2 regions of the Salinivibrio sp. ML198 genome follow, and region 1 is predicted to be linked to the other one. Evidence: predicted binding sites of a transcription regulator. Region 1 holds the regulator's gene; the other holds the start of a gene.

The links. The regulator MetJ, encoded in region 1, represses methionine synthesis genes. The targets are predictions, from matches to a motif close to TTAGACNTNTANANGTCTAA.
Region 2: the regulator MetJ is predicted to act here: its motif matches at 2,799-2,818, upstream of metN (methionine ABC transporter ATP-binding protein MetN).

The regions. Positions count from the first base shown of each region.
Region 1 is NZ_MUEZ01000007.1:57,134-72,414, forward strand. It holds gene BZG25_RS06380 (bifunctional aspartate kinase/homoserine dehydrogenase II) at 1-2,055, opposite strand, end outside; gene metB (cystathionine gamma-synthase) at 2,117-3,283, opposite strand; gene metJ (met regulon transcriptional regulator MetJ) at 3,470-3,787, shown strand; gene BZG25_RS06395 (malic enzyme-like NAD(P)-binding protein) at 3,883-5,136, opposite strand; gene rpmE (50S ribosomal protein L31) at 5,391-5,606, opposite strand; gene priA (primosomal protein N') at 5,823-8,024, shown strand; partial or broken gene cytR (DNA-binding transcriptional regulator CytR) at 8,194-9,204, shown strand; gene BZG25_RS06415 (SPOR domain-containing protein) at 9,277-9,834, shown strand; gene hslV (ATP-dependent protease subunit HslV) at 9,985-10,521, shown strand; gene hslU (HslU--HslV peptidase ATPase subunit) at 10,524-11,855, shown strand; gene BZG25_RS06430 (1,4-dihydroxy-2-naphthoate polyprenyltransferase) at 12,016-12,921, shown strand; gene rraA (ribonuclease E activity regulator RraA) at 13,041-13,559, shown strand; gene zapB (cell division protein ZapB) at 13,612-13,854, opposite strand; gene glpX (class II fructose-bisphosphatase) at 14,146-15,153, shown strand; gene BZG25_RS06450 (metalloregulator ArsR/SmtB family transcription factor) at 15,273-15,281, shown strand, end outside.
Region 2 is NZ_MUEZ01000005.1:31,966-47,246, forward strand. It holds gene pta (phosphate acetyltransferase) at 1-775, shown strand, start outside; gene BZG25_RS04520 (amidohydrolase) at 904-2,043, shown strand; gene BZG25_RS04525 (LysE family translocator) at 2,051-2,689, opposite strand; gene metN (methionine ABC transporter ATP-binding protein MetN) at 2,937-3,971, shown strand; gene BZG25_RS04535 (methionine ABC transporter permease) at 3,961-4,647, shown strand; gene metQ (methionine ABC transporter substrate-binding lipoprotein MetQ) at 4,694-5,509, shown strand; gene BZG25_RS04545 (LysR family transcriptional regulator) at 5,722-6,660, shown strand; gene BZG25_RS04550 (TonB-dependent receptor domain-containing protein) at 6,791-8,698, shown strand; gene BZG25_RS04555 (alpha/beta hydrolase) at 8,713-9,597, shown strand; partial or broken gene BZG25_RS04560 (MetQ/NlpA family ABC transporter substrate-binding protein) at 9,675-9,845, shown strand; gene BZG25_RS04565 (LemA family protein) at 10,245-10,823, shown strand; gene BZG25_RS04570 (hypothetical protein) at 10,873-11,790, shown strand; gene BZG25_RS04575 (GlxA family transcriptional regulator) at 11,956-12,927, shown strand; gene BZG25_RS04580 (BCCT family transporter) at 13,070-14,824, opposite strand; gene BZG25_RS04585 (thioesterase family protein) at 14,854-15,281, opposite strand, start outside.

The DNA of each region.
Region 1 (15,281 bases):
TTCACGTGCCAAAATCACCAATTTACGCACCACGTCAGCCCCAGAAAGATCATCCCGTGGGTCAGGCTCGGTTAGGCCTTGCTGCCAAGCCTGCTCAAGCAGGACGCTAAAGGGGACCTCACCACTGAATTGCAAAAACAGCCATGACAAAGTGCCAGAAAAGATCCCAGACAGTGCAACAATCGTGTCACCACTTTCACGCAGATCTTGCACCGCGTAGTTAATCGGTAACCCGGCGCCCACGGTCGCATTGTAGAGCCAATGGCGCCCGGTTTTGCTAAACGCCTGCTGAATCGCGTGGTACTGCTCGGCGGGTGCGGCGCCCGCCTCTTTGTTGGCGGAGATTAAGTGAAAGCCATGCTCGGCAAGTCGCGGATACAAGTACGCTAATGACTCACTGGCGGTGACATCCAACACAATCACATCGTCATACGGGTGATTCAGTAGACGAGTGAGCCACTCATCATCAAAATAAGGCTCGCAACGCTCGTCAAACCCATCCAACACATGCGTGGCATCAATACCGGCAAAATCAAGCCATTGGTTGCGGCTGTCCATCACTGAAATCAGTGAGACTTCCTTACCATGACGCTTTTCCAAGTGTGCTTTTTGCTCGGCAAAAAGGCTTAGCCAACGGGTACCAATATTGCCTTTGCCCACCAACACCAAGCCGATACGGCGCTGAGCTTGAAACAAGGCATCATGCAAACTGGCAACCAGTGCCTGAGTGTGGACGTGGCGTAGGATAGCAACCAGGCTCAGCCCAGAGGCCGACTCACTGATAAATTCCACCGGCTGTGATTTGAGTTGCTGATAGAAGCCATGGCAGTGTACGGGGTTGTTCACCACGCCTGCCCCAACCGCCGCCACCATGGTAAAGCCTTCACGCAGTTTGAGTTCAGCTGGGAGGCCGGCGTCTTGAATTTGCGCCATTACCAATGCCACGACTTCCGTGGTAAACGCTAACAAAATACGGTACTGGTCGTCTTGGTAATCCGTTGCTAATGGCTGTACTTTTAGCTGTGACAAAATCCGGCTGAGCTCTTGTTTTATCGCTTGAAAATCTTGTCCTCGCGCAACATCAAACTGGAGCAAGCTCACCTCATCCAACGCCGTAATGATTTTTGCCCCGCGCCCGGTGGCTAACACGCGCTCAATACGTGTTGATCCGCTATCCGGCGCTTGGGTGCAGCGCAACGTCAGGTCGGTCGCACTTTGCGCCACCGGCTGTAAGGTTCGGCTATGCAGCACGGGAGCGGCGAGTCGCGCCAGCTCGCCCGCTTCGTCGAGACGAATTAAAGGCAGCAAACAGGCATTATCAACATGGCGTGGGTCCGCACTATAGACCCCGGCGACATCACTCCAAATGGTCACACGGCTCACGCCTGCAAGCGCCCCCAAGACAGTGGCCGAGTAATCGGAGCCATTGCGCCCTAACAGCACTGTTTCTCCCGCTTGATTTTGTGCCATAAAGCCGGTGATCACCACATGCGTATCGCCATGCTGAGAAAGCTGATTTTGCAATAAAGGCCAAGACGCCCCGCGATCTACTTCCGGCTGAGCGGCGCGCTCGGCGCGCAAACATTGGCGTGAATCTAACATCACCGCGGCACGTCGATGCTGTTTCAATAACTGGGCCAACAGACGCGCCGACCAGACCTCTCCAAAACCTTGCACGTACGCTTTGTCGCTCTCGTTCACGCCCTGATCGCCCAACGACGCAATGGTTGCGATATCGGCATAAAGCGCATCCACCAGCTGCTGCTTGGGTTCACCATCAATCAAGTTCTCAATCAAGTCTTGCTGAAAGGCGCGCACCGCTTGCAAGGTCTCATGCGCCACTCGTCCATCCTTGTCTAACTGTGCTAACCACATGATCAGCTGGTTAGTGGTTTTTCCTGCCGCGGACACCACGATTAAGTCTTGCTGGCTCGCATGCGCGGTCAATACATCGACCACACGGCGATAGCAATCAGGGCTCGCAAGGCTACTGCCACCAAACTTGTGCAATTGGCGTGGTGACTCGGGGGACGTTTCCGTCGGTTGCGCATGCATGGCAAGGTCTCTCTTAATGTCTATCGATCTCGGTAAAGCGGCGCGCACTGAAGCGCAGCCTCTATGGGGTGTCACCCTCTAAACGGGCAAAGGCGTTCGCCAAATCGGCAACCAAATCTTGCGCATCTTCTAATCCAATGGAAAAACGCAACAAGGTCGGTGCGATGCCCGCCTCCGCTTGCGCGGCGTCACTCATGGCTCTGTGTGTCATCGAACCAGGGTGCGTCACTAAGCTTTCTACCCCCCCGAGAGACTCGGCGAGGGCAAATAACGTGAGGCCATCAATAAATCGCGCCACACCGGCTTGGTCTGTATCCAATTCTAAGCTCAGCATGCTACCAAACCCCGCTTGCTGGCGCGCAGCAATTTGGTGGCCAGGGTGAGAGGCCAGCCCGGGGTAGTAGATTTTCCGCACTGCCGACACCGTTTGCAGGTAGCTGAGTACCGCTTCAGTGTTGTGTTGGTGTTGTTTAACGCGTGCACCCAATGTGCGCAACCCTCGCAGTGTCATATAACTGTCAAATGCATTGCCCGTCGCCCCTAAGCAATTTCCCCACCAAGCCAATGTCTCGGCAAGTTCACTGGTCGCGGCGATCACCGCGCCACCGACAATATCAGAATGGCCATTAATAAATTTGGTGGTCGAATGCACCACCATATCCGCGCCCAGCGCAAAAGGCGTTTGCAAAGCTGGCGATAAAAACGTGTTGTCGACCACTACCCAAGCCCCCACTTGATGGGCTTTTTGGCATATTTCTGCGATATCGACCACGCGTAAGAGTGGATTGGATGGGGTTTCCACCAGCACGAGCTTGGGCTGTTTGGCCAATGCCTGGTCCAACGCATCATGGTCCGATTGATCGACAAAACTTACCTGCCAGATCCCTTGTTTGGCACGCGATTCGAGCAAGCGATAGGTGCCGCCATAACAATCATGTGGGGCGACAATATGCTCGCCAGCCTCCAACAGAGATAGCACCAAGTTTATCGCCGACATCCCGCAGTTGGTCACCACCGCACCTGCGCCCCCTTCTAAGTCAGTCAGCGCTTGTTCGAGCTGCGCACGCGTTGGGTTGCCGCCTCGCGCGTAGTCGTAAGTAGGCACATCACCCAGTGCCGGGAAACGGTAATTGGTCGATAAGTACAGGGGAGGCACCACCGCATGGTGCTGGGTGTCAGTCCCAATCCCGGTCCGAACGGCGATAGTGTCGGTTTTTTTCTCAGTCATGATCTATCCTTGCTAGTCTGGTTTGCGCATGGTGGGCGTGATCCAGGTTTCATACTGCCACCTTACCCTGCGCTTTTTGGGACGTCAACACTTCTAGACGTCTATACTCCTTTGCATGTGGCGGTTAATATAGCTAAAATCTCCGCAGCATCATTCTGGGTATTCCATAATCAAGATAGGTGAGACATGGCGCAGTGGAACGGCGACTACATTAATCCGTATGCCGAACATGGTAAAAAGAAAGAGCAGGTAAAGAAGATCACCGTCTCTATCCCATTAAAAGTACTAAAAATTCTTACCGACGAGCGTACTCGTCGTCAGGTGCAAAACCTCCGTCATGCGACCAACAGTGAGTTGTTGTGTGAGGCATTTCTTCATGCCTACACCGGCCAACCACTACCAACCGATGACGATATCCGTAAGGATAAACCCGACAGCATTCCCGCTGAAGCACGTCGGATCATGGAAGAGCTTGGTATCGAGTTCGACGATAGCGAATACTAAAAAAACCCGCCGATTGGCGGGTTTTCTGTAATGATAGGTGCTCAGCACAACCTTCTCAGGCTCTATTCCACCGCGCTTTTCCTCACGCTCAAGCATTACGCCTTGTCGAGCATATAGTTTTCTGGCATCTCGATACGAGCCACGCCGGTTTCCACGGCGGCCAGCGCTACCGCGCGGGCAACCTTAGGTAATAAACGCGCGTCCATTGGCTTGGGAATAATGTAATCTGGGCCAAAGCTTAGCGAAGACAAACCGGCGGCGTCTAATACCGTTTGTGGGACAGGCTCTTTGGCTAGGCTGCGAATGGCCTCTACCGCTGCCAACTTCATCGCATCGTTAATTTCACTGGCACGTACATCCAATGCGCCACGGAAAATAAACGGGAAGCAGAGCACGTTATTGACCTGATTCGGGTAATCCGAACGCCCGGTTCCCATGATCAGATCATCGCGCACTTGATGCGCCACATCCGGATGAATTTCAGGATCTGGGTTCGAGCAGGCAAATACCACGGGTTTATCTGCCATCAGCTTCAAGGCGTCGGGTGAAAGCAAGTCTGGACCGGAGACGCCAACGAACATATCCGCGCCCTCAATCACATCTTCGAGGGTACGCTTATCCGTGTTATTGGCAAACAGCTGCTTGTATTTGTTGATGTCGTCACGACGCGTATGGATCACGCCTTTACGATCCAACATATAGATTTTTTCCCGCTGAGCGCCACATTTTATTAATAGCTCCATACAGGCAACAGCCGCTGCGCCTGCGCCCATGCACACCACCGTCGCCTCGCGGATATCTTTGCCTTGCAGCTCAAGCGCGTTAAGCATGCCGGCAGCGGTGACGATGGCAGTGCCGTGTTGATCATCATGAAATACAGGCACTTCGCAACGTGCAATTAATTGTTTTTCAATCTCAAAACAATCTGGGGCTTTGATATCTTCGAGATTGATACCGCCAAAGGTATCCGCGATGTTCGCCACGGTATCCACGAATTCATCGATAGTACGGTGTTTGACTTCAATGTCGATCGAGTCCAATCCAGCAAAACGCTTGAACAATAAAGCTTTACCTTCCATGACAGGCTTAGAAGCCATGGGGCCTAAATTTCCTAGCCCCAAAATCGCGGTGCCGTTTGAGACCACCGCCACCATGTTGCCTTTACCCGTATAGCGGTAAACCGCATCCGCATCTTGCGCTATCTCACGCACAGGCTCAGCAACGCCAGGACTGTACGCCAACGCGAGATCCGCGGCCGAGTCGGCAGGTTTGCTCAATTCAACAGAAATTTTTCCGGGAGTAGGGTATGCATGATAATCCAGCGCTTGCTGGCGTTTATCGTCCGACATCTAGTGTTCCTAATTATTATCGTGAAGGGGAAACTAATATCGACAGGGAAGCGTCACCGATATTAGTCAGACACTCTACAAACCACACAGGGAAGGTTTGTATAATAAAAAAGATGGTAACGCAGGGAGCAAACGTCCACCAGTACTAACAGCACATTCGCGATGATGCTCGGACCTGTTGTCCGATGACAGGGACGATACGATCAAAAAAGGGACGCTGATGCGTCCCTTCTCTGTATTCGGTCAATAGCGGCTTATTTTTTGCTGCTAAGGGCACCGAAACGCTTCTTAAAGCGGTCAACACGGCCACCGGTATCAAGGATACGCTGCTTACCAGTGTAGAATGGGTGACACTTGTCACACACGTCTAGGTAAATGTCTTTGCCTAGGGTTGTGCTGAACGCGAATTCGTTACCGCAAGAGCATTTTGCTGTGACGGCTTTGTACTCTGGATGGATACCAGCTTTCATAGGGATAACCTCATCTTAAAGGCCGTGTCGCTCTCCCGATCCTAAGCCGGGCACCACACGTCGTTAACAAACATTTTCTAAGGCGCGCAATTCTAATCAAGCGCCCTCTTTTTCGCAACTTTTTTGTGCAATCCGCGTGTCTCTTACGGTGCAACAAGGCTTTGCCAACGTGTGGCTAACCGTTACACTGACATTCCTTCTGGCCAATAAGATGTTGTGATGGAACAGTTTGCTCAGGTGGCTTTGCCTGTCCCTTTGCCGAAAACCTTTGATTACCGTATTGCAGACGATCAGCATCCGATCATCGGAGGGCGCGTCAAGGTGCCGTTTGGACGCCAGCATAAAGTTGGCATCGTTACCGGCTTGTCGCCAACGGCCAGTGTGGAAGCCAGCCAACTCAAAGCGATTGATACCGTACTCGACACGCAGCCGGTTTGGACCCCCGCGGTATACAATCTCCTGCAATGGGCGAGCCGTTTTTACCATCATCCGCTAGGAGATGCGATGGGGGCGGTGATGCCAACCTCGCTGCGTAAAGGACGCCCTGCGACATTGCAGCAACAAAAATGGTGGCAAATCACCGAGTCAGGACAAAACCAACCTCTATCAGGTCTGAGCCGCGCCCCCAAACAAGCCCGAGTGTTGCAGCTTCTCACGCACGGTCCAGCCACTCAAGCCGACTTAATCGAACAAGACATCGGCACGCCGGTGCTAAAAACGGTGGCAGAAAAAGGCTGGATCGCGCCCTACTCGCCCCCTTCTCAGGCCAATGCTTGGGTAAAAAACTTTGCGGTGACCGAAGAAAAACCGACGTTAAACCACGAGCAAGCGATGGCGGTTGCCACCCTCAATGCTGGCGATGGTTTTGCCTGCGCGCTATTAGAGGGGATCACTGGCTCAGGCAAAACCGAGGTGTATCTCAATGTGCTTGAGCCGGTGCTCGCACGTGGCCAGCAAGCGCTCATCCTGGTGCCAGAAATTGGCCTGACACCACAAACCATTCGCCGTTTTGAGCGCCGCTTTGCTGTTCCTGTGACCGTGATGCATTCAGGGCTCAGCGATACCGACCGTCTCAACGCCTGGCTGGCCGCACGGGAGAATCAAGCCGCGATAGTGATTGGCACACGCTCAGCGCTTTTTACCCCCATGGCAAAGCTTGGCATCATCATTATCGATGAGGAGCACGACCCTTCCTATAAGCAGCAAGATAGCTTTCGCTATCACGCCCGCGATCTGGCTGTCATGCGGGGGCATGAAGAACAAGTGCCGGTGATCTTGGGCTCGGCAACGCCATCACTGGAGAGCTTACACAACGCAAAAACCGGCAAATACCAGTACCTTAAGCTCACGCAACGCCCTGGTAACGCGGTCACCGCCCGGCAAGGGATACTCGATATCAAAGGCCATCACCTCGAAGCTGGCTTGTCGGCGCCGCTGATTGCTGAAATGCGTCAGCACCTGCAACAAGGTAACCAGGTGATGCTGTTTTTAAATCGCCGCGGTTATGCGCCCGCGATGATGTGTCACGAATGCGGCTGGCTAGCGAACTGCCAACGCTGTGATGCCTACTATACCCTTCATCAACAACACCAAGAGTTGCGTTGTCATCACTGTGGCCACCAAAAACGTGTGCCTCCCCAATGTGGCGACTGTGGTTCTACCCAGCTTATTAGCGTCGGTGTCGGTACCGAGCAACTCGAATCCCAGCTTGGCACCTTGTTTCCCGAATACAATACCGTTCGCATTGATCGCGATAATACCCGGCGAAAAGGGAGCCTTGAAGGTTACTTGGCCGACATTGAAAAGGGTGAGTATCAAATTCTATTGGGCACACAAATGCTCGCCAAAGGCCATCACTTTCCTAACGTCACCCTGGTCGCCTTAGTCGATGTTGACGGGGCTCTATTCAGTAATGACTTTCGTGCCCCTGAGCGTTTGGCCCAATTGATGGTGCAAGTCGCCGGGCGAGCGGGCCGCGCCAGTAAGCCGGGTACCGTGTTATTACAAACCCACCATCCAGAGCACACCCTGATCCAATCTTTAGTGCATAAAGGTTATCAAGCCTTTGCCGAATCTGCGTTAAATGAACGGCGTCAGGCGTGGCTGCCGCCTTACACGTTTCTTAGTCTCTTTCGCGCCGACGGGCATGAAGAAAACAGCGTCCAGCAGTTTTTACAACAGGTGCGTCAAACGCTGGCTACCTCACCGATTCAACAGGATGAATGCCATATTATGGGGCCTATGCCCGCCGCCATGGCGAAACGCGCGGGTCGCTATCGGTGGCAACTCCTCATTCAAGCGCCCAGCCGAAAAATCATGCAGCAATGGCTCCAAGTGGCGCTCCCGGCCATCCAACAGCTCCCTCTGTCGCGTAAAGTGAGGTGGTCATTAGATGTCGAGCCGCAAGACCTTTCTTAACATTCCCTTGCAGTAAAGCGACAGCAATCACACTTTCATTGCAATAAGTGTTAGCTTGTCCGTGTTTAAATCGGACAAGGCTAGGTAGAATAAGGCCGCAATTGGCTAAGAGAACAGGTCAGACGAGCTAATAACTGTCTGATCTCACAATACAGATAACAAGAGGACTGTCATTATGGCGACAATGAAGGACGTTGCCCACATTGCCGGTGTATCCACAGCAACCGTCTCTCGCGCGCTGATGAACCCTGAGAAGGTCTCGGCCACAACCCGTAAAAAGGTTGAGCAAGCGGTCGTAGAAGCTGGCTATTCCCCTAACTCACTTGCACGTAACCTACGCCGCAACGAGTCCAAAACCATCGTCGCGATTGTCCCAGACATCTGCGATCCTTACTTTAGTGAGATCATCCGCGGGATCGAAGAAGCGGCGATGGAGCACGGTTACCTGGTTTTGCTCGGAGATAGTGCCCAACAACACCACCGCGAAAACTCATTCGTCAACTTGGTTTTTACCAAACAGGCAGATGGCATGCTCCTACTGGGCTCCGATGTTCCCTTTGATGTCAGTAAGCCCGAGCAGAAAAATCTCCCTCCGCTTGTGATGGCATGTGAGTATGCCCCGGATCTTGAATTGCCGACGGTGCATATCGACAACCTGACTGCCGCTTTTGAGGCGGTCAATTACCTCACCCAAGTCGGCCACACCCGTATTGCCAATATTACTGGGGTGCCGGAAACCGCACTGACGCAATTCCGCTCACAAGGCTATCAGCAGGCCCTGCAGCGCGCGGGGATTACAGTCAACCCAGCCTACAGCGTGGTGGGAGATTTCAGTTTTGCCTCTGGAGCGCGGGCAATGACCAATCTATTGTCCCTCCCTGAGCCTCCCACCGCGGTATTCTGTCATTGTGATGTGATGGCCGTCGGTGCCATGCAACAAGCAAAGCGCCTAGGCATGCGCGTGCCGCAAGATATTTCGATTGTAGGGTTTGATGACATCCAATTCGCCGAATATTGCGATCCTCCCCTGACCACTGTCTCCCAACCTCGCTACGACATTGGTCGTCAGGCGATGTTAATGCTGCTCAACACCTTGCAAGGGCGTGAAGTGAATGCAGGATCACGACTTTTAGATGCCAAATTAGTGATCCGTGAGAGCGTTGCCCCACCGTCTCGGTAGTAAGACTGGTCAGCACGAGTCGAAGCCAGTAACATGAGCGCTTTACTGGCTTTTTGAAATTGAATATTTGCTGTGGCAACTCGTGACTACGTAAAACGTGGTAAAGCACCACGTAAAAAAAATACCCGCCGCCAACCACCCAAAGCGCGTGCTCGTTTCCCATTAAAATGGGCGTTGCTTGCCGTCTGCTTGGTTGGCGCGTTTGGTTATGGCCTGTACCTATTAAGTAATACCGACGCGCCCGCGCCTAAACCGGCAACAGACACACAGCCTCAGCCTTCCACGCAGAGCAAGAAGGCACATCTGCCTAAAAAGCCTGAAGAAAAATGGAGTTACATCGAAGAGCTGGAGAGTAAAGAGGTGGAAGTGAAGGCCAAAGCATTGCCGCAATCCACGCGTCCTTACCTGATGCAATGCGGTGCGTACCGCAGTCAAGAGCAGGCAAATGAACGTAAAGCGATCATCGCTTTTCAAGGGCTAGAAAGCCAAATCAAGATAAGCCAAGGAGAAAAAGGCACCTGGTACCGGGTGGTATTGGGTCCTTACCCACGCAAGCGTCAAGCAGAGCGTGACCGTAATATGCTCCGCCGCGCCGGGGTTGAGCCTTGTGCTATTTGGTACTGGGAATAACAGCGCCGCATTTTATCGGCTGGGTCAAGTCTATTCCTTGCCCAGCCTTGATTGAAATCCTTCCTTCTCCCCTTGAAAAGTGAGCGGCAAAGCCCAACCTCTTACATTAATCACCCACCTGGTGTACCAGACACAAAGAAAGAGGTTCCCGTGACTACAATCGTTTCCGTTCGTCGCGAAGGTAAAGTGGTTATTGCTGGCGATGGCCAAGTGTCACTCGGCAATACCGTGATGAAAGGCAATGCCCGAAAAGTCCGTCGTTTGTATAACGGCCAAGTTCTCGCCGGATTTGCTGGCGGCACTGCTGATGCCTTCACCTTATTTGAGCGCTTCGAGCGCAAGCTTGAATTACACCAAGGGCACCTAACCAAAGCGGCCGTTGAACTGGCTAAAGAATGGCGTACTGATCGCGCGCTACGTCGATTAGAGGCCCTACTGGCGGTCGCTGATGAAACCGCCTCATTGATCATTACCGGTAACGGCGATGTGGTTGAACCAGAGCGCGACTTGATCGCCATTGGCTCTGGCGGCAACTATGCCCAAGCCGCCGCCGTTGCTATGCTTGAAAACACGGCGTTAGATGCCCGCGAGATCGCAGAGAAAGCGCTAACCATCGCCGGTGATATATGTGTGTTTACTAACCAGCAGCACACCGTTGAAGAACTCGAGAGTAAGAAACAGGATTAGTGATGTCTGAAATGACTCCACGCGAAATCGTGCATGAGCTTGACCGTCACATTATCGGTCAAGACAATGCCAAACGTGCGGTGGCGATCGCACTGCGAAACCGCTGGCGCCGAATGCAGCTTGCCGAAGAGCTGCGTGCGGAAGTCACCCCGAAAAACATCTTGATGATTGGTCCAACCGGTGTGGGTAAAACGGAGATCGCTCGCCGGTTAGCACGCCTTGCCAACGCGCCTTTTATCAAGGTGGAAGCTACCAAGTTCACCGAAGTGGGTTATGTCGGGAAAGAGGTGGAAACCATTATTCGCGATCTGGCGGATGTGGCGATGAATATGACCCAGCAGCAAGCGATGGAAAAGGTAAAATTCCGCGCTGAAGAACAAGCTGAAGATCGTATCCTCGATATCTTGCTGCCACCCGCACGCGACGCATGGGGCCAAAATGAGGCCAGCCAAGAGGATTCTTCAACACGGCAAAGCTTCCGTAAAAAATTACGCGAAGGCCAGCTTGATGATAAAGAAGTGGAAGTCGATGTCGCCGCCCCACAAATGGGGGTGGAAATCATGTCGCCGCCAGGCATGGAAGAGATGACCAACCAGCTTCAAAGCATGTTCCAAAACCTCGGTGGCAACAGCACCAAAAAGCGTAAGATGAAAATCAAAGACGCCATGAAAGCGCTGACCGAGGAAGAAGCCGCCAAGCTGGTTAACCAAGAAGAAATTAAAGAGCAAGCCATCCACATGGTGGAGAACAACGGCATCGTGTTTGTGGATGAAATCGATAAGATCTGTAAGTCAGGCAACACCAGTGGTGGCGAGGTGTCTCGCGAAGGGGTGCAACGCGATCTCTTGCCATTGGTCGAAGGCAGCACAGTGTCTACCAAACACGGTATGATCAAAACCGATCATATTCTGTTTATCGCCTCAGGCGCTTTCCAAGTATCACGTCCGTCTGATCTGATCCCGGAATTGCAAGGGCGCTTGCCCATCCGTGTTGAGCTTGAAGCGCTATCCACCGATGACTTTAAGCGGATCCTCACCGAGCCAAATGCGTCGCTCACTCAGCAATATACCGCACTGCTAAAAACCGAAGAGATTGATCTGGCGTTTGAGGAAAGTGGTATTGATGAGCTGGCCTCTGCCGCGTGGCGGGTGAACGAGAAAACCGAAAACATCGGCGCCCGTCGCCTGCATACCTTGATGGAACGCTTGATGGAAGAGGTCTCATACGACGCCAGCGAACGCGCCGGTCAAAGTGTCACCGTTGATGCGGATTATGTCCGCCGCCACCTCGAAGAGTTGGTTGATGACGAAGACTTGAGTCGCTTCATCCTCTAAACGAGCTCGAGACCGCAATACTAGGGCAGCAAACGCTGCCCTTTTTTGCATCAAAATTTGAGCTAGCGCAACAGCAAGTCGGATTTCAGCCGACAATGGGTTACTCCTCCCCTGGCTTGCGCAATAATGGTGACATCGTTTTTTCGTCTTGAGGATCGCTATGCGGCCTTCTACTCTCGCGATATGGCTGGATGCGGCGCGACCTAAAACGCTACCGCTGGCCGTTACCTCGATTTTGTCCGGCAGTGCGGTCGCTGCCTCGCAAGGGAGCCTGTCATGGTCAATCAGCTTGATGGCGCTCGTCACTGCCTTATTGCTGCAGATCCTGTCTAACCTCGCGAACGACTATGGTGATGCGATAAAAGGCACGGATAACGTGACGCGTATCGGTCCCATGCGCGCGATCCAATCCGGCCACGTCAGCCTGACCACCATGCGCCGTGCGCTCATGCTTAATATTGGTTTAACCCTACTCAGTGGTGGGTCACTGATTGCGATTGCCTGCCAACAGCCGACTGACATTATTAGTTTCTTGCTGCTCGGTGTGATGGCGATTGTCGCGGCCATTACCTACACCGTGGGCAACAAGCCGTATGGCTATCGCGGTTTAGGAGATGTGTCGGTGCTGATCTTCTTTGGTTGGCTCGGGGTGGCAGGCACTTATTATTTGCAGGTCGGCCACATTGATTCCTTGGTCATTTTACCCGCGACGGCGTGTGGCTTATTAGCGGTCGGCGTACTCAATATCAATAATTTACGAGATATTGATAACGATCGCGCGTGTGGTAAGCATACCTTAGTGGTGCGTTTAGGGCCGGAGCGCGGACGTCAGTATCATGTGATTTTACTGGCCGGGGCGGTTGCGTGTTATTCCTTATTTGCCGCCCTCACCTTGCAAGCCTGGTTGGGTTGGTTGTTCCTTGCCAGTGTGCCCTTACTGGTGCGCCATGGGCGTGACGTTTACCAAGCCACCAATGCCAACGCCCTGCGTCCCATGATGGGAACCATGGTGCGTTGTGCACTGATCACCAATGGCCTGTTTATGACCGGTATGCTGTTAGTCTAATCAGGCCACAGATTGTCCGCTTTAACATTGCAAACCCTTATGGGCTCGTTATACTTGGACTTGCCATGTTGGCAACACTAGCTTGCCAGCCTTTTTCTGCCTCAACAAGAAGTTAGACTATGGAATATAATACCTCGGAACTATGCGACATGTACCCCGAACACGTGGATGTCGTGGAGCCAATGTTTAGCTCTTATGGGGGCCGCAGCTCGTTTGGTGGCCAAATTACCACAGTAAAATGCTTTGAGGACAATGGGTTAATTCGTGAAATGGCCGAACAAGACGGCGAGCAGCGAATTATGCTGATTGATGGCGGCGGTTCGTTACGTCGCGCCCTTATTGACGGCGAGATTGCGCAGCTTGCCGCTGACAACGACTGGGCTGGCATGATTGTTTATGGGTGTGTCCGTGATGTCGATACCATTGATGAAATCGATATCGGCATTCAAGCACTGGCTTCAATTCCAGTGGGGGCTGACGAGCAAGGTGTCGGTGAAACGGACGTGCCAGTGAACTTTGGCGGCGTTACCTTCTTGCCTGATGATCATGTCTATGCCGACACCACCGGCGTGATCCTTTCACCTGATGCGCTGACCATGGCAGACGCGGACATCGATGAGGCGGAAGACGACGACTGACTCGTCGCCTGACACCGAATAGCAAAACAGAGCCAATTGGCTCTGTTTTTGTTTATTCGACGTTCTCAATCTTACCTAACAAGCTCCGGATGCGATCTTGCCATGCTTGCTGCTCGTCGCGCAGTTTGGCGTTTTCCTGCTCAAGCTGCTCACGGCGCTCTTTTTCCGCGACGGCATCTTGCTCGAGTGACCCGTTCTTTTCTTTGAGCTCTTCGATTTCCATTTGTAGCAGCGAAATGGTATCCACCGCCATTTGTACTTTAGCTTCGAGTTGTTCTAATACTTCCAATGACATCAAGGCCACCTTATTTCTGACGATTGATCCCGTTACTGCCTAATGTGCAGCAACCCGTGCAACTGAATGTGCACCCCGGCTTTATTGTACTCAGGTGATACCAGACTGCCACTGTTCTCGCTACCTGCCCGCGTACAAGTGCGCAAAAATGCAGCGCCTTTTGTCATCACCGTTTCAGATTCGGCAAAAACACCCGACCTGACCCAACGCAAACGTTTTCTCTTTCTGGTAGACTTGCGCGCAAATTGGGCTAAGGCCTGTCTTAATGTGGCTGACATTTCCGGAGTACTGATGAAACGTGATCTCGCATTGGCTTTCTCGCGTGTGACCGAAGGCGCAGCATTGGCTGGGTACAAATGGCTGGGACGAGGAGACAAGAACGCGGCCGATGGCGCGGCTGTTGAAGTAATGCGCACCTTACTTAACCTCACCGATATCGACGGTGAAATCGTGATAGGGGAAGGTGAAATCGATGATGCCCCGATGCTCTACATTGGCGAACACGTCGGGTTGGGTGGCGATGCGGTCGATATTGCCGTTGACCCGATAGAAGGCACACGAATGACGGCCATGGGGCAAGCCAACGCGCTCGCGGTGCTCGCCGCCGGCGAGAAAGGCAGCTTTTTGAAAGCCCCTGATATGTACATGGAAAAACTGGTTGTCGGCCCCGACGCCAAAGGCGCGATTGACCTCAGTAAACCTTTAATCGATAACCTTGAGCGCATTGCGGTGGCGCTGGATAAAACACTCGATACCTTGGTGGTCGCCACCTTGGCTAAACCACGCCATGATGAGATCATCGCCACCATGCAGGCGAAAGGGATCCGCGTCTTTGCGTTTCCCGATGGGGATGTGGCGGCCTCCATTCTGACCTGTATGCCTGAAAGTGAAGTGGATGTGATGGTTGGCATTGGCGGTGCGCCAGAAGGCGTGGTGTCCGCGGCCGTAATCCGGGCGCTGGGCGGCGATATGCAAGGGCGATTGCTACCACGCCACGACGTGAAAGGGGATACCCCAGACAACCGCTTGCTCGGTGAACAAGAAATGACACGATGCACGCAAATGGGGATTGCCGCTCATCAGGTGTTAACGCTATCGGACATGGCCAGCAGTGATAATGTGGTATTTGCGGCGACCGGGATCACTAAAGGCGATCTGCTCGATGGCATTACCCGACACGGGGATTTAGCCACCACTGAAACCTTGGTGGTACGCGGACAGTGCCGCACCATTCGTCGGATCCGCTCGACCCATTATTTAAGCCGCAAAGATGCGGCGATCAAACCGCACATCCTGTAACCTCAGTGGCCGTGAATACGGCCCTTGACTGGTCAAGCCCGTCGATTTCGATTACCCTTTTATAAATAGTTTACTTTATTTATTTGCGACGACACGATTGGGGTAATCGAAATCGAATCATGAAGTCC
Region 2 (15,281 bases), on a different contig from region 1:
GAAAGCGCGTGACAAATATGTTGCCCGTTTGGTTGAGCTGCGTAAGAGCAAAGGCATCACCGAAGTGATTGCGCAAGAGCACCTGGAAGACACAGTAGTACTGGGTACCATGATGCTAGAAGCCAACGAAGTGGACGGTCTGGTTTCTGGTGCCGTGCACACCACGGCTAACACCATTCGCCCACCGCTGCAGATCATCAAGACAGCGCCGAACGCCTCTTTGGTGTCGTCGGTCTTCTTCATGCTGCTGCCTGAGCAAGTGCTGGTTTACGGTGACTGTGCGATCAACCCGGATCCAAACGCGGAACAACTGGCTGAAATTGCAATTCAATCAGCCGACTCTGCCGCCGCATTCGGTATTGAGCCGCGCGTAGCGATGATCTCTTACTCGACCGGTAGTTCGGGTAAAGGGGCTGACGTGGATAAAGTTCGCGAAGCCACCCGCCTTGCCAAAGAGAAGCGCCCTGATCTCGTGATTGATGGCCCACTGCAGTACGACGCGGCCATCATGGAAAACGTGGCTAAGTCAAAAGCACCGGATTCACCGGTTGCCGGTAAAGCGACCGTGTTCGTCTTCCCAGACTTGAACACAGGTAACACCACCTACAAAGCGGTACAACGTTCTGCTGAGCTGGTGTCTATCGGTCCAATGCTGCAAGGCATGCGCAAGCCAGTGAACGACTTGTCGCGTGGCGCACTGGTAGACGACATTGTTTACACAGTGGCCCTGACCGCTATCCAAGCGAAACAAGCTGAAGACAACGGCCAAGTGTAATTTGCACCACGCTCTGTCGGATAAAACAAAAGCCAGCACCTGTTGCTGGCTTTTTTGCGTTTGCGTTCACAACGTGACATGCAAACGCGATCTAGCATGGCGTATCCATTCTGGTTTTGGAGTCGACGATGGCTAACGAATTCGATCCCGTCACACTACGGCATACCCTGCACCAAACCCCTGAGCTTTCTAATCACGAAGCCCTCACCGCCCGCACCATCGCCGCCCAATTGCGGCAATTTGGCTTTCACCCTGCCACTGATATCGGTGGTCACGGGATCCTGGTTACCATTCAAGGCGCGGCACCAGGGCCCACCACCTTACTACGTGCCGATTTCGATGCGCTGCCGATTGAAGAGAGTGGATCACAGGCTTACTGCTCCCAGCACCCAGGCGTGATGCATGCCTGTGGCCACGATGGCCATACCGCGGCGTTGCTGGCCGTCGCCGCCGAGCTTAGCCACATTCCGCCCGCTCGCGGCACTGTGCTGCTCGCCTTTCAGCCTGCCGAAGAAACCGGTGAAGGCGCAGCGCGTATGTGCGAGTCCCCCGAGATTGCCAACGTGCAGATTGATAATGTCTACGCCTTTCACAATCTCCCCGACTTTAATCAGCATCAAATCGTGGTGCGCCCCGGCACCTTTGCCTGCGCATCAACCGGGGTCGCTATTGAGCTGTACGGAAAAACTTCTCATGCCGCCTACCCAGAGCGTGGGATCAGCCCCGCCAGTGCGATGACAGGCGTGATGCATACCCTGACACAACTGCCCGACGCCTACCCAGACGCCAACAGCCTCGTCACCTTGGTTCACGCTCAGTTAGGAGAACCCGCCTACGGCGTCGCGCCCGGCCAGGCGACCGTGATGGCTACCTTGCGCAGTGATGACAACGCCTGCTTTCACGCCATGAAGGCCGACTTAGTCGACAAAGTGAACACGCTCGCGGCTCGGGCAGGATTAACGGTCAATGTTAGCTGGCATGAACCCTTTATCGCGGCCGAGAACAGCACACACCATACGCAGCATGTGGTCAATGCCGCGCAGTCGTTAGGGTTAGCGGTTCACAGGCTCACCGAGCCCATGCGCTGGTCGGAAGATGTGGCCGAATTTCTTGCTCGCTGGCCAGGGGCGTTATTTGGCATTGGCAGTGGTGAGCATCATCCACAGCTACATAACCCCGATTATGATTTTCCCGATGCGATTCTCCCCACCGCCAAAGCGATCTTTACCGCTTTGGTCGCTGAGCATCACGGGCGTGGCACGGATTAATCACGTCCTATCCCAGCGCCAGCCAAACGCCAACGCCTACCATCAAGGTGCCGGCGACACGGTTGAGCAGTTGCACGTTGCCTCTTTGCTGCAAAAATCGACGCAACGTGCGACCACCGCTGGCATAGAGCATCAAGCAGCTAAATTCAGTCAGCAGAATAATCAACACCAGCACACTTAACTGGCTAGGCAGCGCCAATTTAGGATTAATAAATGGCGGCAACAGCGAAATCATAAACGCCCAGCCTTTGGGGTTGGCAATCGCGGTGACAAACCCTTGGGTCGCCAAGGACCACGCTGATGCTTCACTGGGGCTAGCGTCATCATCCTCCGGAATAGCCATTTTCCCGCGAGATCGCCACATTTGCACCCCAAGAAACGCCAGATAGGCACCACCGACGTATTTGAACACCTGAAAGATCGACGGATAGTTAAGCATCATTGCCGCCACCCCAATTACCGAGGCAATCGCTACTAGCCCCACGCCAATTAACTCGCCCCACATCATATGCAGGCTACGCTTAACCCCGATGGTCATTCCCAGCGTCATCGAGAGGGTCATACACATCCCAGGGGTCACGGACACCAGAAAAAAGGTCGGGATGAACAAGGAAAGCATGGTGGTATCAATCAAAGCAGTTGGCATAAAGCGTAATCAGAACAAAGCACTACAGGGGCTCCTAGTAAACGTCCTTTATCGTTTGAGATCAAGCCTACTGTTGAGTTTATAACCAAGCGATTGGACTTATTGCCATTTAGACGTCCAGAAGTAAAAATATCCATTGACTTAATTTTGACTAACTCATAGCATCAATAACCAGAGCGACAGCAAGAATGTGGCACAAGCCGCTGAGTGAGTCTGCTGTGATCAAATTATTCGCCAAGGACATGTGATGATTGAGATAACCAACCTCAACAAGGTATTCGAACTCGGGGAACGCCGAATTCATGCCCTTAATGACATCAACTTATTTATTCCCAAGGGGAAAGTATTTGGTGTGATCGGTGCCTCCGGCGCAGGGAAAAGTACCCTAATCCGGATGGTTAACCTGCTCGAGCGCCCAACCAGCGGCTCAGTCAAAGTGGGTGGCACTAACCTCACGGCGTTACCCAGCCGCCAGTTGACCCAAGCGCGCCGTAAAATCGGGATGATTTTCCAACACTTTAATCTGCTTTCGTCACGCACCGTGTTCGATAATATCGCCCTACCGCTTGAGCTAAGTGGCTCGAGCCGCGATGAGATTGAAACCCGCGTGAGCGAACTGCTCGATCTGGTTGGCTTGGCCGATAAGCGTGATGTGTATCCTGCCAGCCTCAGTGGCGGACAAAAACAACGTGTCGCCATTGCCCGTGCATTGGCGCCAAGCCCCAACGTTCTACTTTGTGATGAAGCCACCAGCGCACTGGATCCGGCCACCACGCAATCCATTCTGTCGCTGCTGCAAACCATCAACCAAAAGCTCAACCTCACCATTTTGCTGATCACCCACGAAATGGATGTGGTCAAACGTATCTGTGACGACGTCGCTATTATTGGCGATGGCGAGCTCGTCGAGTCCGGTCCGGTGGGCGAGATTTTTGCGCACCCCAAATCCGACTTGGCCAAACAATTTATTCGTTCAACCCTCGACTTGTCAGTGCCGCATGATTTTGCCCAGCGCTTACAACAAGAATACTTCGAAGGCAGTTACCCCTTGGTGCGCCTCGAGTTTACCGGCGCGACGGTCGATGACCCATTAATCAGCCAGATCTCGCGTCTGTTTGATATCGACATCAGCATTTTAAGCTCAGATATCGACTACGCCGGCGGCGTGAAATTCGGCCTACTGCTTGCGGAAATCATGGGTCCAAAAGAGGCGGTTGAAAACGCCATCACTTACCTCAACAAGCACCATGTCAACACGGAGGTACTTGGCTATGTTGATTGATCAACTCACTCAATGGGTCAATGAAAACAGCGCCCTTATCAACTTGCTCCTCGAGGCCACCGGCCAAACCCTGTATATGGTGTTTGCCTCCGGCATCATGGGCTTTGTGATTGGTATCCCACTAGGCGTGCTACTGCATGTGACCAAACCCGGTGGTTTGCTGGGTCAGCCACAAGTTAACCAGGTGCTTGGCGCAATAGTGAACATTGGTCGCTCCATCCCCTTTATTATCTTGCTGGTGGCGATTATTCCCTTTACCCGCATGGTGGTTGGCACCTCAATCGGCACCGCGGCGGCGATTGTGCCACTTACCGTCGGCGCGATTCCATTTATTGCCCGCTTGGTTGAAGGGGCGTTACTGGAACTACCGGCAGGGCTAGAAGAAGCGGCCAAAGCGATGGGCGCGAACCCGCTCCAAATTATTTGTAAAGTGCTGATACCTGAAGCACTGCCGGGCATCATCAATGGCGCCACCATTACCTTGGTCACCTTGGTGAGCTACTCAGCCATGGCCGGTGCCGTCGGCGGTGGTGGCCTTGGGGATGTGGGCATCCGCTATGGCTATCAACGCTTTGATACCACCGTCATGCTGATCACCGTTGTGATGCTGGTGGTCTTAGTACAAGCGATTCAATCTTTTGGTGATTACTTGGTGCGACGCGCCGATCACCGCTAAATCAAACACAATAATGACGAATATGTTCCAAACAGGGAGACAGACAATGAAAACCACCATTAAAACGCTACTAGCCACCCTTGGCCTTGCCTCAACCTTGGTGCTGACTGGCTGCGGTGAGAAAGAACAAGCCGCAACCGATAATAACAGCATCACCGTGGGCGTGATGGCGGGCGAAGAGGCACAAGTGGCTGAACATGCGGTGAAAGAAGCGAAAAAGCTCGGTCTTGATGTAGAGCTAGTGACCTTTACCGACTATGTCTCGCCAAACGCGGCACTGGACGATGGCTCAGTTGATGTGAATGCTTTTCAGCACAAACCGTACTTAGACGCACAAATCAAAGACCGTGGTTATGAGTTTGCGATTGCCGGCAACACCTTTGTGTATCCGATTGCAGCGTATTCTTACAAGCTAGATAGCGTCGAGGATCTACCAGAAGGCGGTAAAATTGCGGTGCCAAACAACCCATCGAACCTGGGCCGTTCACTGGTATTGCTTGAGCAGCAAGGCATCATCAAGCTCAAAGAAGGTGCAGGCATCAACGCCACCAAACTGGATATCGTTGAGAATCCGAAAAACGTAGAAATCATCGAGCTAGAAACCCCACAACTGCCTCGCTCATTGGAAGATGTGGACTTGGCTATTATCAACAATACCTTTGCCGCCGGCGTGGGCCTAACGCCAAGCAAAGACGGTATCTTTGTTGAAGACAAAGAGTCACCCTACGTGAACCTGATTGTGGCGCGCAAAGACAACGTCGACGCTGAAAACGTCAAAACCTTTGTAAAAGCCTACCAAACTGATGCGGTTTACAACGCCGCGATGGAAATCTTTGACGGCGCCGTGGTAAAAGGCTGGTAAGCCACTACGCGTAACATACTGAAATGATTAAGCCCGTGCTGAAAAGCGCGGGCTTTTTTTAGTGGTGAGAGGTATCAAAATGTAACTCTCCCCAAAAAACAGACCCTACATACTTGAATAGGAGGGGTGCTGTTCATCTTATACAAGATTCTGGTATGTTGATTCCAACATTACGGCTTCAATGACTGGCATCACTGATTAAATACCCTACTATGCAAATACCCAACATCGATGTGACATCTCTTTATATTCTCAAGTACTTACTCGAGGAAAAGCATGTGTCCAATACCGCACTTCTACTTAATACCAGTCAATCATCTGTCAGCCGAGCACTACAAAAAATGCGGATTTTTTTCGATGACGAGCTCTTGGTGCGTACAAGTTTTGGCTTTGCCCTCACTCCCAAAGCCGAAGATATTAAGCAAGATATCTCTTCTTTAATCATTAATTTAGAGAAGCTTTCGCATAAGAACTCATTTGAACCTGAGAAGGTAGCAGGCACCGTTCGTTTTTACGGATTACAACCACAAATCAACACATTGATGCCAGACGTCGTTGCCGCTATTCGCGAGAGAGCGCCTAACCTCATTGTCAGCATAGACACCTCGCCACAGCAGCATTTTGAAAAGCTTGCTGCGGGTGATATCCACTTTTCTTTATCGTCACACGAGCCACCGACATCTGAGCAAAGTATTCACCGAAAAGCCGTTGCACAACGAGATTTTCGTTTACTGATGAACCGCAACCATCCCTTAGCAAATATGACATTGACGGCAGAAAACTTAAGTCAGTGCAATTTTGGACAAATTTCATTACAAGGTGAAAAGACACTATCGCTTGAGCACAAATTTATTGAGTTGGGGTTAGCGAATAAAAAGCGACGCCTCTCCACACCTATACAAATCACTAACTTCAGCTCTGCGCCAAACATTGCTGCTCAAACCGATATCATTTTCCATTTGCCTACCCCTTTTGCACAAGCAGCCTGTCACGACGAAAGGCTTATCACTCGAGAAGTCCCTGAACTCTTGCAGTTACATTTTTCGAAAGTCTATCTATGCTGGCACAAACGCTTTCACGATGACCCTATGTGTGTCTGGATCCGTGAGCTATTTGATGAGCTATTCGATAGCACTACTACTTACTCCTGACTCAAAGGACCATATTGCAAATAGCGCATAGTGGGTTTTTGTTCTACGAATAAGGTATTGATTGAAAGCATTTGCTAATGAGTATTTAATTGATAACGATTATTAATTACCAAACTGTTAGCTGCCCAATATGTTTAAAACCAATCCTTTTATTTATCGTTTTGCGGTAGGGTTAACCTTAACAATCCCGCTGGTTTCTTTGGCTGATACGCCACGCTCTGAGGCCTCGACGTCCAGTGAAACCATGGTTATTACCGCCACTGGTTATGAACAGTCCACCCTGTCAGCCCCTGCGTCTATTAGTGTGATAAATCGGTCTCAAATTGAAAACCGTGCCTACAAAGATATCACTGATGCTCTTCAAGACGTTCCAGGCGTGGTGATCACAAGTGGCGGTTCACGCCAAGAGATATCACTTCGCGGAATGCCGTCTGACTACACAGTGATTCTCGTTGACGGCCGTAAGCAGTCAGGGCGAGAAACACAAGTTAGCGGCGGTGGTGGCTATGAGCAAGACTGGCTGCCCCCTCTAAACACCATAGAGCGAATTGAAGTGATACGCGGCCCGATGTCCACCCTCTACGGATCCGATGCCATTGGTGGAGTAATAAACATTATTACCCGCAAAGATAACACCGAATGGGCAGGCCAACTGCGTGCTGAATCCGTGCTGCAAGAAAATAATCAATCGGGTGATTATTATCAAGGCGAGCTGTCTTTATCTGGCCCACTAGTCAGCGATCGTCTCAGTGCCAATCTTTCAGCACGATACCAAGAGCGCATTGAAGATGACATTGCGTTCGCCAATGGTGGAAAAACACTCGAAAACTATCGCGCATCACTGCACTTTACTGCCACTGACGACGATACCATCAGTGTAGACTACACCCACCACGACCAAACACGGGAAAACACCGCCGGAAAGACAAGAACCCGCGATTCAGAAACCAACAATAACCGGCAATCTATCGGAATTGGACACGAAGCAAGCTACAGCGATATTAGCGGATCCTCCTATTTTAGTATGGAATCAGTCGAGAACGTGGGTCGCTCGTTAGAGGTAGAGAATATCCGAGCGAAAACGCAGTGGTCCAAAACGCTTAACCTTCATTATGTTTCGGTTGGTACCAACTTTGAGCGTGAAGTGCTCGACAACGGTAGTTTCGAGTTTCGCAATGCACAATGGTCTGTCTTTGCCGAGGATGAGTGGTACGTCAGCGATAATATTGCTCTCACCTTAGGGCTTCGTTACGACAACAATGAACAATTCGGCTCCCATCTTAGTCCTCGGGTTTACGCAGTATGGTCTCCCAGCGCCACCTGGGCGATAAAAGGGGGGGTATCGACAGGCTACCGCGCGCCCAGCCTGACCGAAATGGAAGAAGACTGGGTACAAGAGAGCTGTAATGGACGATGCGACCTATATGGCAACGCTGACCTCAAACCGGAATCCTCAGTCAATACCGAACTTGGTCTGTACTATGAAGATATAGACATGTTAAGTACCAGCGTCACTGTTTTTTATAACGACTTTGAAGACAAAATTGACCGCGTTAACCTTGATCCAAACTGCACCGCGCGTGCCTGTGACGCCACCTATGCCAATATCGAGGAAGCCATCACTTATGGCAGTGAAGCGTCGGTCAAAAAAGCACTGACAAAAAGTCTGGATGTAACCGCGACCTACACCTACACACGCTCAGAAAAACGCGCTGGTGAAGACAAAGGTCAGCCATTAACTCAGGTCCCTACCCACTTGGTCGCGCTCAACACTGATTGGGCTATTCAAGATGACATTGGCTCATGGCTACGCGTTTCCTATCGTAGTGAAGAATCCGATCCGATTAGTATCGATTCAAGAAGTCAGACCGCACCATCCGTTACTTATGTTGACTTTGGCACCAATTGGCAGCTCAACCGCCATTTCAAACTGATGGCCGGCATCTATAACCTTTTAGACAAGCAAACCACTTACGATGAATATGGCTACGTTGAAGATGGCCGTCGTTATTGGTTGGCAGTTGAAACATCATTCTAATACGAGCAATAAATATGAAATTACTCATAAAGTTTTTATCTCTTTCTCTAATTTGTATGTCCTCAGTAAATGCCAGCGAGAGTCATGTAATGCATAAGGATATTGCTTATAAACAGGTCGAAGGGAAAGCAATTGGCTTGGATCTCTACACACCCAGCGCTCAAGCTGATCAACCATACCCGCTCTTGGTTTGGGTACATGGCGGTGCATGGAAGCGAGGAAGCAAAGATGCCATCCCAACTAAGAACCCAACATTACTCAAGGCCGTGTTAGAAAAGGGCTATGCATTGGCTGCTGTCAATTACCGCCTAAGCGGTGAGGCGATATTCCCCGCCCCTTTAACGGACATCAATGATGCGCTTAATTATCTCCACGATCATGCAAATCAATATCATATTAGAGCGGATGAATTAGCGATGATGGGCCGTTCAGCCGGGGGGCATTTAGCCGGGTTAGTGGGAGCCACCAACTCACATAGCAATATCGCTTTTTATACCTCCAATCCTAAATATAGAGTGAAAGCAGTGGTCAGTTTCTTTGGTCCCACAGACTTGATGGCATTGGGCAAGAAACATGGCAAAAAAGCGAGCAAGCGATCATCTGTCGCGCGCTTTTTAGGTGATATACCGAGCAACATACCGGATATTGCACAACGAGCGTCGACCACTCACTACATCAACTCAAATACGCCCCCTTTTATCCAGCTTCATGGTGCAGAAGACAAGCGTGTTCCAGTGTCACAAAGCCAACTGCTTCAATCTAAACTCGACGACTATGGCATTGATAATCGGCTATTTATTGAGCAAGGTGTTGGACACAGCGCGGCTGTGTTTGATACCGATAAATACGTGCCACATGTGATGGCATTCCTTGAACAGCACTTCCCGGCGCAGCGTTAAAGTGAATGTATAAAAACCGTATGCAATCGTGTGGGCTGTTTCGACTAAGGAAATCGGCACAAGATTCAGTAAAATAAGACGGTATCTTTGTTGAAGACAAAGAATCGCCTTATGTGAACCTGATTGTGGCGCGCAAAGACAACGTCGACGCAGAAAACGTCAAAACCTTTGTTAAAGCCTACCAAACTGATGCGGTTTACAACGCCGCGATGGAAATCTTTGACGGCGCAGTCGTAAAAGGCTGGTAAGCTAGCATAACAATGTGTTAGCTCAGACGAACGCATTGATGCTAACCAGTATAAATAGCTAGATAAACGCCACAGTGACTGGTGAAGTAACTGTGGCGTTTTTTAATCATAGTTCTCAACCTTAATTTCCAGCAGCAATACCGCACAGATAACAATAGTGACAATTAGATGCGATAATGTACGAGCTCAAATTAGCATTCTTTGATTTCGGAATACTGTGCTTATGGCCAGAAACACGAGTGGCAAACGTGTTTTGGAATCGCCTTAACGTTTAGCACTTCATACTCCCCTCATTAATTGAATATTTTAAATTTCCTGGTAGTTTTTGCCCTCTTCCATCAAAACACCCATCCCTTCCTAGCAATCAGGGATTAATAAAGCATCAATTTAGGAGATAGCATGGGCCTGATCATCACGGTCATCTTACTGGTCTTATTGACTAGCGCGACCTTTTATCTCATCGGAATTTATAACCGCTTGGTCGCCGTTAAGCACAATGTGAGCAAGGCTTGGTCTAATATCGATGTTTTGCTCAAGCAACGCCACGATGAATTACCCAAGCTAGTCGATACTGCAAAGCAGTATATGAGCTACGAGCAGGAAACGCTTGTCCAAGTGATTAATGCTCGTAATCAAGTTGAGGACGCTCGTCAGGAAGGCGATGCAAAAAAAGTAGGTCACGCCGAAGAGCAATTACGTGGTGGTATGGGTCAACTTTTGGCATTAGCAGAAGAATATCCAGATCTCAAGGCCGATGAGTCTTTCCAGCAACTGCAATCACGCATTTCTGAATTAGAAAACCAGATAGCCGATCGCCGTGAATTCTATAACGCATCAGTTAACACTAACAACATTCGTATTGAGCAATTCCCTGATGTATTGATAGCCAACCTTATGAACTTCAAAGCCTTTGACTTGCTTGAGTTCCAAGAATCTGAAAAACAGGACCACAACCTGTCAGCGCTTTTCGGTAATTAGTCGTGGCCAATAGACACCAGTCATTATTGTTATCAAGGTAAATAAAGACATGGATCATCTGATAATGGAACTCGCTTGGAACATCGAAAAAATGGATTCGATGTTTTTCATTGGGGCGCTTTTTTTCACGGGTACTTTCGCGACCTTTGCGGGTATTATTGCAATCATAAAATTCCGCGCCTACCGAGTGGTTGCTGACACGCCAACATCGCTTGTCCGTAGTGCTCCACAAGGCTATGTAGAACTTAAAGGGCAATTCGAACCGCTTAATCCCGATGAGCCTATCTATGCGCCGTTTACCGGTAAGCCATGCGTCTGGTATCGCGTCTATATGGAAGAAGCGCGAAAGTCCGGCGATGATGTCGAGTGGGTCACCGTCTATAGTGAGAGCGACCCTCGTCCCTTCCGACTGGTTGATGAAACTGGCCAGTGTTTTATTCTACCTAACTGGGCAAACCTGCGTCTGAAAACAGTGAGTGAATACTTCCGTCCGAGGGACTTAGGGCTTCCATCGAGTCAGGTTCGCTATTGTGAGGAACGCATTGAAGCAGGCCCCGGCTACGTTATTGGTCATTTAACAACAACTGACGGCGCTGAGGTCAGTAAGACTGACGAGATCTTAGACGAAAGCTTGAAAATGTGGCGCACCGATTACATGAAAGAGATCGGAGGCAATCTTAAATTATACCACCCAAATACGACCCCAAAAGAATGGGACTATAATTCAACCGCGCAACAAATAGGTCATTGGTTAAACTCACTCGGGAAAATGAACGGACCGTTCCATATTATCGGCCCTTCTCAAGAGCCACGCCGGATGTTTATTGTCGGTAGTGGAGATGAAGAAAATATTGAAAATGGTTTACGTCGGATATTTGTCGTAAGCACCTGTTTTTCAATTGTTTTATCAACATGCTTTTTGTTCTTATTAGTGTCAAGACTTGGTGCTTGGCGCTTTTTAAGTTAAAAAGGCGCCCATAATACATATAGCCCGTACTGAAAAGTGCGGGCTTTGTTTTTGGTGGTGGTGCCACAGTCCCGGTTTCCTCGCTCACCGCAATCAGCATGACTTGACCCCCATACCGGCGGCCAGTCATCATATCCTCCCTATTTTTACGCTTGGTGTGCGGTCATGCGTCTTGAATACACAGGCCCGATGCCGGAATGTATCGGCTTTCTTTTACTGCCCCGCTTCTCGATGATGGCCTTTTTCTCTGCCGTCGAGCCACTGCGTATTGCCAACCAAATCAGTGGCAAGCAGCTATTTGATTGGCAAATGATCAGTGAGGATGGCAAACCGGTGAAGGCGTCTAACGGCATGTCATTGCTGGCAGATAAAGCCATTGATGCGGTGCATGACCTGCCCTCGCTGGCCGTGTGTAGCGGCTTTGATCCTGAAGCTTATTTAAGTCGCCCCTTAATGCGCTGGCTGCACCGTCTTGATGCGGCAGGGTGCGCGCTGGGTGGGCTTGATACCGGTTGCTTTTTGCTGGCCGCTGCCGACTTGCTCAAGGGTGAGCGGGTCACCTTACATTGGGAAAGCCTGCCCTCGTTTCAAGAGCGCTTTCCGGAAGTCAGTACCTCAGATGAGCTATTTGAGCTGGGACCGCGGCGTTTTTCATGCGCAGGGGGCGCAGCGGCGATGGACATGGCGCTGGATGTGATTGCGCGTCGTCACGGCACCCAGTTAGCGATCGACGTCTCTGAGCAGCTGGTGCACGAGCGCATTCGTACTCGGCGCGATCAACAGCGAATGACACTCGCCCGCCGTTTAGGCACCCATCGTCGGCGCCTGGTCGACGCGGTGGATGTGATGGAACGCCATATAGACTCCCCCCTGCCTTTATCGGAAGTGGCTCAGCGCAGTGGTATCTCACTTCGCCATCTGCAACGGCTTTTTGACAGCGAGCTGAACCAGTCACCACGAAGCTGGTATTTGGGGCTGCGGCTAGAGCGTGCCCATTACTTGCTAAAAGAAACCGATCTTGATGTATTATCCGTGGGGTTGGCGTGTGGCTTTAGCTCAAGCTCGAGTTTCTCCCGCGCGTTTCGCACCCACTACGGTGTGTCACCGCGCCAGATGCGAAAAGCCCAAAGCCAGTAAAAGAAGAAAGGCAAGATAGATAAAAAAGCCGCTCACCCCGCCACCTTAATCGTCAACGGAATGAGCAGCTTGTCTCGCGTTTAGCGCGTCTCGGAGCGACGCCTCAAACCGCTATTTTTTCGCGTCCAGCTATTTTTAGCGGCTAGCTTTTTTTAGCCGCCACTAGCGAGCGGCGCGACTCACCAAACAGTGAGATCAGCACCCCGGCGGTCATCACCAGGATCACCACGCTCAGTGGCAAGGCGGCGGCGATCAACGCCGTCTGTAGCGCCTTAAGGCCGCCGGCCATTAGCAGCGTTGCTGCCACCAAGCCAATCACCACGCCCCAAATAATACGGAAACGCTGCGGTGGTTCTTCGTCACCCAGTGATAAGATGGTTGTCAGCACCAAGGTGCCCGAGTCCGACGAGGTCACAAACCAGCTCATCAGCAAGAATACCATCAGAGCCGAGAGTATCCAGCCGAACACCCCGGTGCCGACAATGCCATCAGCTGCCGCAAATAAGGCCGCTGGCAGCTCCCAAGCATTAACCAAGTCGATAATGCCAGCACTGCCCACACCACCACTGGCATACAGCTCTTGATAGATAGCATTGCCGCCAAAAATCACCAACCAGACAAAGATCAGCAAGGTAGGCACAAACAATACCCCCAACACGAACTCACGCAGGGTGCGCCCTTTGGAAATACGCGCAATAAACAACCCTACAAACGGTGCCCAGGCAAGCCACCAGCCCCAATAGAAAATAGTCCAAGCCTGCTGCCAATCTACCGTACCCGGCTCATCAGCAAACCACAGCCCCATTGGGATAAAGTTAATCGCATAGTCGAGTAAGGTTTCACCAAACGCGCCGAACAACCACAGTGTGGGGCCGCCAATTAAAAAGACGCCAACCACAAACACCGACACCCAAATATTCATCTGCGAGATAATACGGATCCCGCGGCGCACACCAGAGACCGCCGAGACAATCGAGATAAACGAAATTACCGCAATCAACACCAGTTGGGTCGATAAGCCAGAGGCGATACCCATCAAGCGCTCCAGCCCCACGGCCATTTGACTCACGCCAAGCCCGAGTGAAGTCGCCACGCCAAACACGCAACCCAGCACCCCGAGGATGTCAAACAGATGGCCCCAGGCGCCGAAAATACGATCGCCGATAAAAGGATAAAGCGCCGAGCGCAGGGCCAAAGGGAGTTGCTTACGGTAGGCAAAATACGCCAGCGACATACCGACAATCACATAGATGGCCCAGCCATGCAGCCCCCAATGGAACACGGTGACCCGCAGCGCATCGATGGCGCGCTCATAGCCAATGGTCGCCGCGCCCGCCATGTCGGCGTGGGGATTGTTGGGGTAACCAAATCCACCGGTGTTATCGAGATAAAAGATAGGTTCGGCCACCCCAAAAAACAGGATGCCGATACCAATGCCGGCAGAGAACAGCATCGAGAACCAGGAGAAATTACTAAACTCTGGACGACTGTCGTCAGGGCCAAGACGCACGTTGCCGTACTTGCTGAAAACGATAAAACCGCACACGGTCAATAACAGCATCACGGTGACCAGGTAGTAGCCACTAAAGGTACTTTCAATCCAGGTGCGCGTGGTGCCAAACAAGACACTGGCCGTCTCTGATTGAAAGCCGGTGAACAGTACAAACGCCAGTACCAATACGGCTGAACAAATGGTCATGCCGCGGTGCATGCCTTGGAAGAAGCCACCTTGCGCAAGCTCGGTGACCATGTAATCGGTCGAGGTAGCAGCCTGCTGGCTGTCACCGCGTTGGGGTGAGTTTGGGGGTGTTGAAGTAGCGATAATGATTCCTCCTTGAGCCGGAAGTCGGGCCGGCGATCCCGTTATCCGCCCAGGCTCTGCTGGGCGGGACCTCATGATGGCTCACCATCTCGGTGACGACGCGCTCACTGCCTACTGGGTAGGCCGATGCGACGCCCAGCAAGCTGGGGCCACTCATTGTCGGATGCGGCAGGCAGCCGCTCAATCAAGCTGGCGACAGCATCCGGAAACGGCGCGGGGCGACCGGTTTGCGTATCGATGCCCATCAGCATCTGCTCGCTGGTGGCCAGCACCTCACCTTGGCTATCACACATTTGCATAAACACGTGCAGGCGCTTTTGATCACGCGCTAACACAGTCACGTCGACTACCAAGGTCTGACCTTGATGCGCCTCACGTCGGTAACACAAATGGGTTTCTAGGGTATAAATGGTATAGCCATGCTGGGTGCGGCCGGCGTCATCCAAGCCAATAGTGGCCATTAGCGCATCGACACCCAGCGAGAACACGCGCGCGTACTCGGCATCGTTCATGTGCCCGTTATAATCGACCC